3 regions of the Bacillus sp. JK74 genome follow, and region 3 is predicted to be linked to each of the others. Evidence: riboswitches for the same ligand, from Rfam matches in the RefSeq annotation. Region 3 holds a riboswitch; each other region holds the start of a gene.
What was found. Region 3 has a riboswitch for S-adenosylmethionine ahead of ACWJJ5_RS06530 (phosphoadenylyl-sulfate reductase). Riboswitches for the same ligand answer to the same signal wherever they lie in the genome.
Positions count from the first base shown of each region.

Region 1: linked by a shared signal. The riboswitch ahead of ACWJJ5_RS08445 (methionine biosynthesis PLP-dependent protein) and the one ahead of ACWJJ5_RS06530 (phosphoadenylyl-sulfate reductase) in region 3 are both predicted to bind S-adenosylmethionine.
Region 2: linked by a shared signal. The riboswitch ahead of metE (5-methyltetrahydropteroyltriglutamate--homocysteine S-methyltransferase) and the one ahead of ACWJJ5_RS06530 (phosphoadenylyl-sulfate reductase) in region 3 are both predicted to bind S-adenosylmethionine.

Region 1 covers NZ_JBSJQB010000002.1:797,877-801,447, reverse strand. The annotation lists gene ACWJJ5_RS08460 (GNAT family N-acetyltransferase) at 1-58, opposite strand, end outside; gene ACWJJ5_RS08455 (YjcG family protein) at 63-578, opposite strand; gene ACWJJ5_RS08450 (esterase family protein) at 604-1,326, opposite strand; SAM riboswitch class I at 1,501-1,626, shown strand; gene ACWJJ5_RS08445 (methionine biosynthesis PLP-dependent protein) at 1,696-2,817, shown strand; gene metC (cystathionine beta-lyase) at 2,810-3,571, shown strand, end outside.
Region 2 covers NZ_JBSJQB010000002.1:671,508-675,078, forward strand. The annotation lists gene ACWJJ5_RS07695 (STAS domain-containing protein) at 1-784, opposite strand, end outside; gene ACWJJ5_RS07700 (S8 family peptidase) at 1,004-1,963, shown strand; SAM riboswitch class I at 2,103-2,257, shown strand; gene metE (5-methyltetrahydropteroyltriglutamate--homocysteine S-methyltransferase) at 2,341-3,571, shown strand, end outside.
Region 3 covers NZ_JBSJQB010000002.1:396,346-399,916, reverse strand. The annotation lists gene pyrF (orotidine-5'-phosphate decarboxylase) at 1-379, shown strand, start outside; gene pyrE (orotate phosphoribosyltransferase) at 376-1,008, shown strand; SAM riboswitch class I at 1,110-1,214, shown strand; gene ACWJJ5_RS06530 (phosphoadenylyl-sulfate reductase) at 1,342-2,043, shown strand; gene ACWJJ5_RS06525 (inorganic phosphate transporter) at 2,056-3,120, shown strand; gene sat (sulfate adenylyltransferase) at 3,169-3,571, shown strand, end outside.

The sequences.
Region 1 (3,571 bases), 400 kb from region 3:
TTCTGACGAAAAAAGCGTCGTTCAGCTGTTTTTCAGTTTTTGCGATGATGGATTCCAAGCAGTTATTCTCCTCCGCCTAATAAAAATGTTTCGTACACAGTCCATGAGCCGTTATCCAGCTGATAGAGCAGGTGAAAACGGTCGATGACTTCTTCGTGGGAAATGTCCTGCATTTTCAGCTGTCCGAGTACGTCGGAATGTTCATCTGACGACAGCTTCTGGCCGACCGTGACATGCGGAACGAAGCTGTATTCCGGCTCGCCGGATAATGCTCCTGAGTAGCATTTCTCACTCAGAGATTTTAATTCCTCCGTCGGCTCTGCTTTCATATATATCACATTATTCACAGGAGAAAACGAGCTGTATTTTGTAATTTTCAGAACGAGCGGATGCGACTCTTTCGCCGTCTGTCTCAGCTGTGATACGACCTGCTCGATTTCCTGTTCTGTCGCTTCAAACGGATCTCTTACCGTCAGATGCGGCGGAATGAGCGCGTAGCTCGGGTCGTAGCGTTTCCGGTACGAATTGGCGAGATCCTGTAATTTTTTTGATGGAAATAAAACAATACCGTATTTCATGAAAGTTCCCTCCTTAAATGAATGGTTACAGCATTTTTTTCAGCGCCGGCGTGATGAGCGGCTGCCAATAGGTCCATTTATGATCCCCGTCGAAGGTTTCATACGTGTATTCGGACTGTTTGCTTTCCAGCAGCTGTTTGAGCTCTTCGTTCGGCGCGGTGAAATCAAGAACCTGACCGTCCGTCGTGTGGACGCCGGTTTCTTTTTCTCCGATTTGATGATAAACGGAAATCTGTTTGAGATCCTCCGACTGCCGGACGGCATCCAGCACGTGCCCGTCAACATACGGAGACTGCATGATGACGTTTCCAAACATATTCGGATAGTCAATCGCCGTCATGAGCGAAACGGTTCCGCCGAGGGAATCCCCGATCATGGTGCGGCCGTATCCGACTTGATAAGTCGGGTATTCTTTGTCGATAAAAGGAACGAGCTCATTGGCGATAAACCGCTTATATGAGGCGAACTTAGAGCCTTCTGGATGGTATGTGTTTCTTCGCTCCCGCACATTTTTATAAGGGACGCCGATAATGATGCAGCGGTCAATTTCCCCTTTTGACATAAGCTCTTCCGCCTGACGCCCGATTCTCCCTAATCTGAAATAATCATGGCCGTCCTGAGCGATGACCGTATGATATTTATACAGGGGGGAGAAGGTGGCGGGCAGGTAGACCAAAACGGTCATTTCCTCTTCAAGCTCATGGGAGAAAAGTGTTTTCTCATGAATGATTCCGTTTTTTGATGCCACTTCGCATTCCTCCAGGCCGCTTCTTGTCTTGATGGTTTTTTCCTATTGTACCATGAATTATTAGAAATTTCTTTCTTCAGATGCACTTCTTGCGAGAGTTCAGATAAATAAAAAGTTGTTGAAATCCATTTTATAGTGCGTTAATATAGAACAATCAGAAAATACAAAACAATATTCTTATCACGAGAGGTGGAGGGACTGGCCCTTTGAAACCTCAGCAACCGGTTTGCTTTGCCGCGGGAAGGCAAAGTGCCAAGGTGCTAAATCCAGCAAGCGATTCACATGCTTGGAAGATAAGAGGAAGAGAAAAGCTCCTTCTTCTTATGAAGAGGGGGCTTTTTTATTTTTGAAAAAGGATGGTGCTTACTGATGACGCAGCATGTTGAAACAAAATTAGCCCAAATTGGAAATAGAAGCGAAGAAGCAACGGGAACGGTCAGTCCGCCGATTTATCTGTCCACCGCTTACCGCCATAGAGGAATAGGAGAATCTACAGGTTTTGATTACGTGCGCACGAAAAACCCGACACGCCAGCTCGTCGAAGACGCCATCGCCGTGTTGGAAAACGGTGCGAGAGGATTTGCTTTCAGCTCGGGAATGGCAGCCATTCAAACCATTATGGCTTTATTTAAAAGCGGGGATGAATTGATTGTATCCTCCGATTTATACGGAGGCACGTACCGTTTGTTTGAAAACGAATGGAGAAAATACGGCTTAAGCTTTATTTATGATGATTTCAGCGATGAAGACTGTTTACGCTCCAAAATAACGGAAAACACGAAAGCGGTATTTGTTGAAACGCCGACAAACCCGTTAATGCAGGAGGCGGACATTGAAAAAATCGCCCGGATTACGAAAGAAGCCGGCCTGCTTTTAATTGTGGATAATACGTTTTATACCCCGGTGCTCCAGCGCCCGCTTGAACTGGGAGCGGACATCGTCATTCACAGCGCCACAAAATATTTAGCGGGGCACAATGACCTCCTTGCCGGTCTGGCTGTCGTTAAGGATGAAGAGCTCGGCGACATCATGTTTAATCACCAAAATGCGATCGGCGCCGTTCTCCCGCCGTTTGATTCGTGGCTTTTAATGAGAGGGATGAAAACACTCGGACTCAGAATGCGCCGTCATGAAGAAAACGCCCGTGAACTTGCAGAATTTTTAGAACAGGAAGAGGAAATCGCCGACGTGTTATATCCCGGAAAAGGCGGGATGCTGTCTTTCCGGCTGCAAAAAGAGGAATGGGTCAATCCGTTTTTAAAGGCGCTGAAAACGATCTGTTTCGCAGAAAGTCTCGGCGGGGTGGAAAGCTTTATTACATACCCCGCGACACAGACGCACATGGACATTCCGGAAGATATCCGTATCGCAAACGGCGTCTGCAACCGCCTGCTGCGTTTTTCAGTGGGCATTGAACATGCAGAAGATTTGAAGCGGGATGTAAAGCAGGCATTACAGCAAGTAAAAGAGGGGGCCGTGTCATATGAGTAATCACAATTGGACGCTGGAAACCCAGCTCGTGCACAATCCATTTAAAACAGACGGAGCCACCGGAGCCGTCAGCGTGCCGATCCAGCATGCTTCCACATTCCATCAGTCTTCATTTGAAGAATTCGGGACATATGATTACAGCCGCTCCGGCACACCGACAAGAACAGCGCTTGAAGAAACGATCGCAGGTCTTGAAGGCGGAACGAGAGGTTTTGCTTTCAGCTCCGGTATGGCGGCGATTTCGACGGCATTTCTGCTCTTATCCCAAGGCGACCATGTTCTCGTCACGGAGGATGTGTACGGCGGAACATTCCGCATGGTGACTGAGGTTCTGTCCCGTTTCGGAATCGAACATACCTTTGTCGATATGACGGACACAGAAGCGGTCGCCCGCACCATCCGTCCGAACACGAAAGCCATTTATATGGAAACACCGTCAAACCCGACGCTCGGCATCACGGATATTAAGGGCGTCGTCAAACTGGCAAAGGATCACGGCTGTCTGACATACCTTGACAATACATTCATGACGCCTGCTCTGCAGCGTCCGCTTGATCTCGGTGTAGATATCGTGCTTCACAGTGCGACGAAATTTTTAAGCGGCCACAGTGACGTGCTGTCAGGCCTTGCTGCCGTAAAAGATGAAGAGCTCGGCAATCAGCTGTATAAGCTGCAAAACTCGTTTGGAGCGGTGCTCGGCGTTCAGGATTGCTGGCTCGTATTGAGAGGCTTAAAAACATTGCAGGTCAGACTG
Region 2 (3,571 bases), 280 kb from region 3:
CTGAGAAATTAATGCCGAGCTGTACGGCGGTTTGAGCGATTTCCGGCCTGATTCCGGATAAAGTGGACGTGACGCCGATCAATTTCAGCGCCTCAATTAATTTAAAAATCTGATGCGCCACCATCGTATCGACAACCACTACACCCGACAGGTCAATTAACAGATGTTCAATCAGCCGTTTTGCACATGTGCTCAGCGTATTCTCAAGAATGAATTTGGCGCGCTCCGTGTCAATATCGCCGACAAGCGGCAGCAGCGCCGTCCGTTTGCTCAGCGTGATAACCGGCGAGCTTAACTCCAAAATCATTTCTCTTTGCGCATTCAGCTGCATTTTTGAGTTATGCTCAGCATGATCGACAAACGTGTAAATCGTAAAATCAAATACTTGTGCAATTAAATTCTCCCATTTCTTCCTTTCTCCCTGAGCAAACGAAGATTCATGTTTATCGGCAAACGCATCATAATAACTGATGTATAGTCTCCGGTTTCTCATGAATTCACGGACCACATACTGGACGGGAGTATCCAGATGCTTCTGGTCTTTCGCAAGCTCAATCACCCACCGCTCGAACTCTTCTAAAAATTCTTTTTCCGGCATGATATACATTTTATTAATATGCCGGTAAAATTCTTTATCCTGCTCCGTCAGTTCTTCTGTGATGACGGGATTTGTCAAAGAATAAATCGAATTAGGATCCGAATCTTCCATCGTTTCGATCCACTCTTTCGCAATTTGATCCACTTGTTCTGAAAAATAGCTGTATAATGCTTCACTTATCTTCATATCTCTTCTCCTTTCCCATTTCCAATTATAGCGTCAGCGGGTCATGAATGAAAATGAAAGCTGTTAAACTATCCATTTATTTGAAATTTTTTAGTACGATAGATTACGCCTTTTTTATGAAAATGCTTCAAATGACTCTTTCCGGCCGGCATGCTCTGCCATAAAATAGTAGCAACACCCTTGTATCCACTCGCAAGCATAAAAAAGGAGGGCTTTTTTATGAATGGTGAAATGCATTTGATTCCTTATGTCACGGATGAACAGATCATGGATGTGAACGAGCTTCCTGAGGGGATTAAAGTGATTAAGGCGCCAGAGTTGTGGGCAAAAGGGTTTAAAGGCAAGGATATTAAAATCGCGGTGCTTGACACAGGCTGCGACATCAATCATCCTGATTTGAAAGACCGGATTGTCGGCGGGAAAAACTTCACCGATGATGACGGAGGCAAAGAAGACGTGATTTCCGATTACAACGGACACGGGACACACGTTTCCGGAACGATTGCCGCCAATGATTCAAACGGCGGAATTTCGGGTGTCGCGCCGGAAGCAAGCCTTTTAATCGTTAAAGTTCTCGGCGGTCAAAACGGCAGCGGCAAATACGAATGGATCATTAACGGCATCAACTACGCCGTTGAACAAAAGGCGGACATTATTTCCATGTCACTCGGCGGGCCGAACGATGTGCCTGAATTGAAAGAAGCCGTCACAAATGCGGTAAACAGCGGTGTTCTGGTCGTTTGCGCGGCAGGAAACGAAGGCGACGGAGACGAGCGTACAGAGGAACTGTCATATCCGGCCGCTTACAACGAAGTAATCGCAGTCGGATCAGTCTCAATCGCCCGTAAATCGTCTGAATTTTCAAACGCTAATAAAGAGATTGACCTGGTGGCTCCGGGAGAAAATATTCTCTCCACCCTTCCCAACCATAAATACGGGAAGCTGACGGGCACTTCAATGGCCGCCCCGCATGTGAGCGGTGCGCTTGCCTTAATAAAAGGGCTTGAACAGGACGCGTTTCAGCGGACGCTTTCTGAGGCTGAAGTCTACGCCCAGCTCGTGCGGCGGACCCTTCCTTTGGACATCGCCAAAACATTGGCCGGGAACGGATTTCTGTATTTAGACGCACCTGAAGTGCTGATGGAAAGAGCCGAACAGGCACAGCTGCTGTCTTTCTGATATTTTTCTCGTATAATGATTGATCAGTTTGTCACATCACCAATTTTTAAATTGTGAGATTTTCTATTGACAGTGATCTGAATAAGCTGATAAGATAACCAACAAATGATGTAACTTTTCAAAAAAATTGAAATACTTTCTCTTATCGAGAGTTGGGCGAGGGATTGGCCTTTTGACCCCAACAGCAACCGACCGTAATTCCATTGTGAAATGGGGCGCGTGATTTTTGCGCCGAGACAATTGTCTCATAAGGCACGGTGCTAATTCCATCAGACGTGATCTGAGAGATAAGAGAGGCTTGCATTTTGAAGTTAAAGCCTCTTTCTCTCATGAGAAAGAGGCTTTTTTGTTACATCTCACTTAAAGGAGGAGACTTAATGACAACAATCAAAACTTCGAACCTCGGTTTTCCGAGAATCGGCTTGAACAGAGAATGGAAAAAAGCACTTGAGGCTTATTGGAAAGGAAACACTGATAAAGAAACGTTTCTTAAAGAGCTTGACGGCTTATTCTTATCAGCTGTCAAAACCCAGCTTGACCAACATATCGATATCGTGCCGGTCTCTGATTTCACCCATTATGACCATGTGCTTGATACCGCCGTCAGCTTTAACTGGATTCCGGAGAGATTCCGCAGCATCACGGATCCCGTTGATACATACTTTGCGATTGCCCGCGGTGTAAAAGACGCCGTTTCCAGTGAAATGACGAAATGGTTCAATACCAACTACCATTACATCGTTCCTGAATATGACGAAAGTATTGAATTCCGTCTGACGAGAAATAAACAGCTTGATGACTACCGCCGGATCAAAGAAGAATTCGGAGCGGAAACGAAACCTGTCATCGTCGGTCCGTATACATTCGTCACGCTTGCGAAAGGATACGAAGAATCAGAAGCGAAAGCGATTCAAAAACGCCTTGTTCCTCTTTATGTGCAGCTTCTGAAAGAACTTGAAGCAGAAGGCGTCAAATGGGTTCAGATTGATGAGCCTGCCCTTGTGACAGCTTCTTCTGAAGATGTCCGCGCCGCCAAAGACCTCTATGAAGCGATCACAAAAGAGCTTTCAGGACTGAATGTCCTCCTGCAGACATACTTCGATTCGGTTGATGCATATGAAGAACTCGTTTCTTATCCTGTACAAGGAATCGGACTTGATTTCGTGCATGATAAAGGCAGAAACCTTGAGCAATTGAAAAAGCACGGCTTCCCGAAAGATAAAGTGCTGGCAGCCGGTGTGGTCGACGGCCGGAACATTTGGAAAATCGATGTTGAAGAACGCCTTGATGCAGCTTTGGATATCCTCAGCCACGCTGATGTTGAGGAGTTATGGATTCAGCCTTCAAGCAGTCTTCTGCACGTGCCGGTGGCGAAACACCCTGACGAGCATCTTGAAAAGGATTTGCTGAACGGCCTGTCATACGCTAAAGAAAAACTGGCGGAACTCGGCGTCTTAAAAGAAGGGCTTCTGTCCGGCAAAGCGGCCGTCAATGAGCAGATCGAAGAATCAAAAGCGGCACTTAAGGCTTTAAAAGCATTCGCAACAGGAGCGAACTCAGCTCAAAAAGAAGAGCTGAATCAGCTGACGGAAAAAGACTTCTCCCGTC
Region 3 (3,571 bases):
GTCTTTAATCGCGGTGACTCAGCTGACCAGCACTTCAGAGCAGGTGGCGAAGGAAGAGCTTCTGCTGCAAAAGCCGCTGTTAGAAACGGTTGTGCACTACGGCAAAATGGCGGAAGAGTGCGGGCTGGACGGAGTGGTATGTTCGGTCCATGAAACAAAAGCCATTTATGAAGCGGTCCGGCCTTCATTTCTGACAGTCACGCCGGGCATCCGCACGGCCAGTGACGCAGCTGACGATCAAGTCCGGACGGCGACTCCGTCATTTGCGAAAGAAAACGGTTCGTCAGCCATCGTCGTGGGCCGCTCAATTACAAAAGCGGAAAACCCCGTTAAAGCATATGAAGCAATTAAACTGGAATGGGAGGGCGTTCGCCGATGAAACAGGCTATCGCAAAACATCTATTACACATTGAAGCTGTCTTTTTACGTCCGAATGAGCCGTTTACGTGGGCGAGCGGCATTTTATCACCGATCTATTGTGACAACCGTCTGACATTGTCGTATCCAAAAGTGAGAAATGATGTGGCGGACGGGCTCGGCAAACTGCTGAAGGAGCATTTCCCCGAGGCGGAGATGATCGCGGGCACTGCAACGGCGGGCATTCCGCATGCTGCGCTTCTCGCAGACCGTACAGGCGCGCCGATGTGCTACGTCAGAAGCAAACCGAAAGCGCACGGCAAAGGAAATCAAATAGAAGGCGCCATTAAGAAAGGACAAAAAACAGTCGTGATTGAAGACTTGATTTCTACCGGAGGCAGCGTGCTTGAAGCTGCGGCGGCCCTTCAAAGAGAGGGCGCGGAAGTCCTCGGCGTCATTTCCATTTTTACATACGGACTGCCGAAAGCAAAAGAAGCCTTTAAAAAAGCGGGTCTTCCTTATTACTCGTTAACAGATTATGACACGCTGATTGAAGTCGCGCTTGAAAACGGAACGATTCATTCAGCTGACATTGAAAAACTGAAATCATGGAAACTGAATCCCGAGTCAAAAGATTGGTTTAAAAAATAACGACAATAAAAACAGGCCTCAGGGCCTGTTTTATTATTCCTATCAAAAAACTCGGGTTGACTTCTGTTAGAATTGTGCTAAAATTTAGTACAAATCTAAAAAGCTTATCAAGAGCGGCTGAGGGACTGGACCGATGACGCCCGGCAACCTGCGTGTATTGCAAGGTGCCGCATCCAGAAAAATGCACAGCATTTTGAAGATAAGGGCTATACCGGGTCACTGTCTTTCATTCCGCTGGATTGAAAGTTTTTTATATAAAAAAAAGATTGAGGGATAAGACAACCGGCAGAGAACAACAGCTGTTTGATTGTCTCCGGGAGGAGGAAAGAAAAAATGCTAACGTATGACACATGGGAAGAGCCGGCGATTACATTTCCGGAAGACGATTCCTATAAAGGCGCGCTGTCCGTTTTAAAATGGGCATACGGCCACTACGGAGACCAGCTTGTTTACGCGTGCAGCTTCGGGATTGAGGGCATCGTCCTGATCGATTTAATTTCTAAAGTAAAGAAAGACGCGGAAATCGTGTTTCTCGATACGGGTCTTCACTTTAAAGAAACATATGAAACGATCGAAAAAGTGAAAGAACGTTACCCGGGGCTGAACATTATCCTGAAAAAGCCCAGCCTTACTCTTGAGGAACAGGCCGAGGCTCACGGAGATAAACTGTGGGAAAGAGAACCGAACCAGTGCTGCTACATCAGAAAAATTCTGCCGTTAAGAGAAGCACTCGCAGGGCATCCGGCATGGCTGTCCGGCCTTCGCCGGGATCAAGGGCCGAGCCGGGCGAATACGAATTTCCTGAATAAAGACGACAAGTTTCAATCGATTAAAGTATGCCCGCTGATCCATTGGACATGGAAAGACATCTGGAGATATACTTCCAAGCATGAGCTGGATTACAATATCCTCCATGATCAGGGGTATCCGAGCATCGGCTGTGAACCGTGCACTTCACCTGCGTTTACCGCGGAAGATTTGCGGAGCGGCAGATGGAACGGCATGGCGAAAACCGAATGCGGACTGCATGAATAAAGGAGCTGCCCGATGGAATTAGCCGCTATTTTATTCTGCCTGTTTTTTGCCATGAATATCGGAGCCAGCGGAGCCGCGGCATCAATGGGAGTCGCTTACGGGTCCGGCGCCGTTAAAAAGAAAACATATGCGCTGATCATCTGCGCGGCCGGAGTCCTGTCAGGGGCGGTTATCGGCGGCGGTGAAGTCGTTAAGACGATCAGTGGCGGAATCATTCCCGAACAAACCATTACGCTCACCATTGTCTGCATTATAATCGGAGCGGCGGCGCTATCGTTATTCACGGCGAATGTGCTCGGCATTCCGCTGTCGACGAGTGAGGTCACTGTCGGGGCGATTGTCGGTGTCGGCGTCGCGTACAAAGTATTGTTTTTACAGCATCTTTTGGTCATCGTGATTTTTTGGGTGCTCGTACCGTTCGTCGCGTTCTGTTTCACCTTTCTCGTATCGAAGGTATTCAGTTCTCTGAATATTCGAGTCATTTCGAAACGGAAACAGAAGATTTTAGGGATTGTGCTGCTTTTTGCGGGGTTTTGGGAAGCTTTTTCAGCCGGAATGAACAATGTCGCAAATGCGGTGGGCCCTTTGGTGGCTGCGGGCGTACTCAGCGTGTCAAAAGGAACGCTGTACGGAGGCATCTTTGTCGCTCTCGGCGCTCTGCTTTTAGGACGTAAAGTGCTTGAAACCAACGGGAAAAAGATTACGAGATTTTCAGCCGGAGAAGGCATACTGCTTTCAGGAACCGGCGCGGGGCTTGTCATTATCAGTTCCGTCTTCGGTCTGCCGGTCCCATTGGCGCAAGTCACATCATCATCAATTATCGGTATCGGAATGGCCAAAAACGGGCCGAACGTTTTTCATAAAGAAGTCGTGAAAACGATGCTCAAAGTTTGGGTCGTTTCGCCGTTTTTGTCACTGTCGATTTCGTATCTGCTTGTCTCCCTGCTGTTAAAAGGAGATTACTATTCCATCTTTATGATGGCCAGCGTGCTTTTGGCAGCTGGCGGAGCCGCCAGTCTGATGAAAGCCATCCGAAAAGAGAAACGCTCTGTCCATGAACAAGGCGGGGGCATTTAACTATTAATCTGAGTTTATTTATCTGTTAACTGGGAGGAATCATGTATTATGAGTTTAGCACCGCACGGAGGAACATTAATTAATCGGGTGAATGAGCAGTATGATCTTACATCCGTCCACAAAGAAATTGAGCTTGATTTGATTTCGTTCGCTGATTTAGAGCTGATCGGGATCGGGGGGTACAGCCCGATTGAAGGATTTTTCACAGAAAAAGATTACGTGTCAGTCGTTGAAAATATGCGTCTGGCATCAGGGGTTGTCTGGTCCCTGCCGATCACGCTTCCGGTCGATTCAGAAAAAGCGGCTGAGCTTGCCGTCGGCGACACGGTGAAACTGACTTACGGCGGAGAAACATACGGTGTCGTCGACATCGAAGATATTTATACGCCGGATAAACAAAAAGAAGCCGTTCACATATATAAAACCGATGATGCCGCGCATCCGGGCGTGA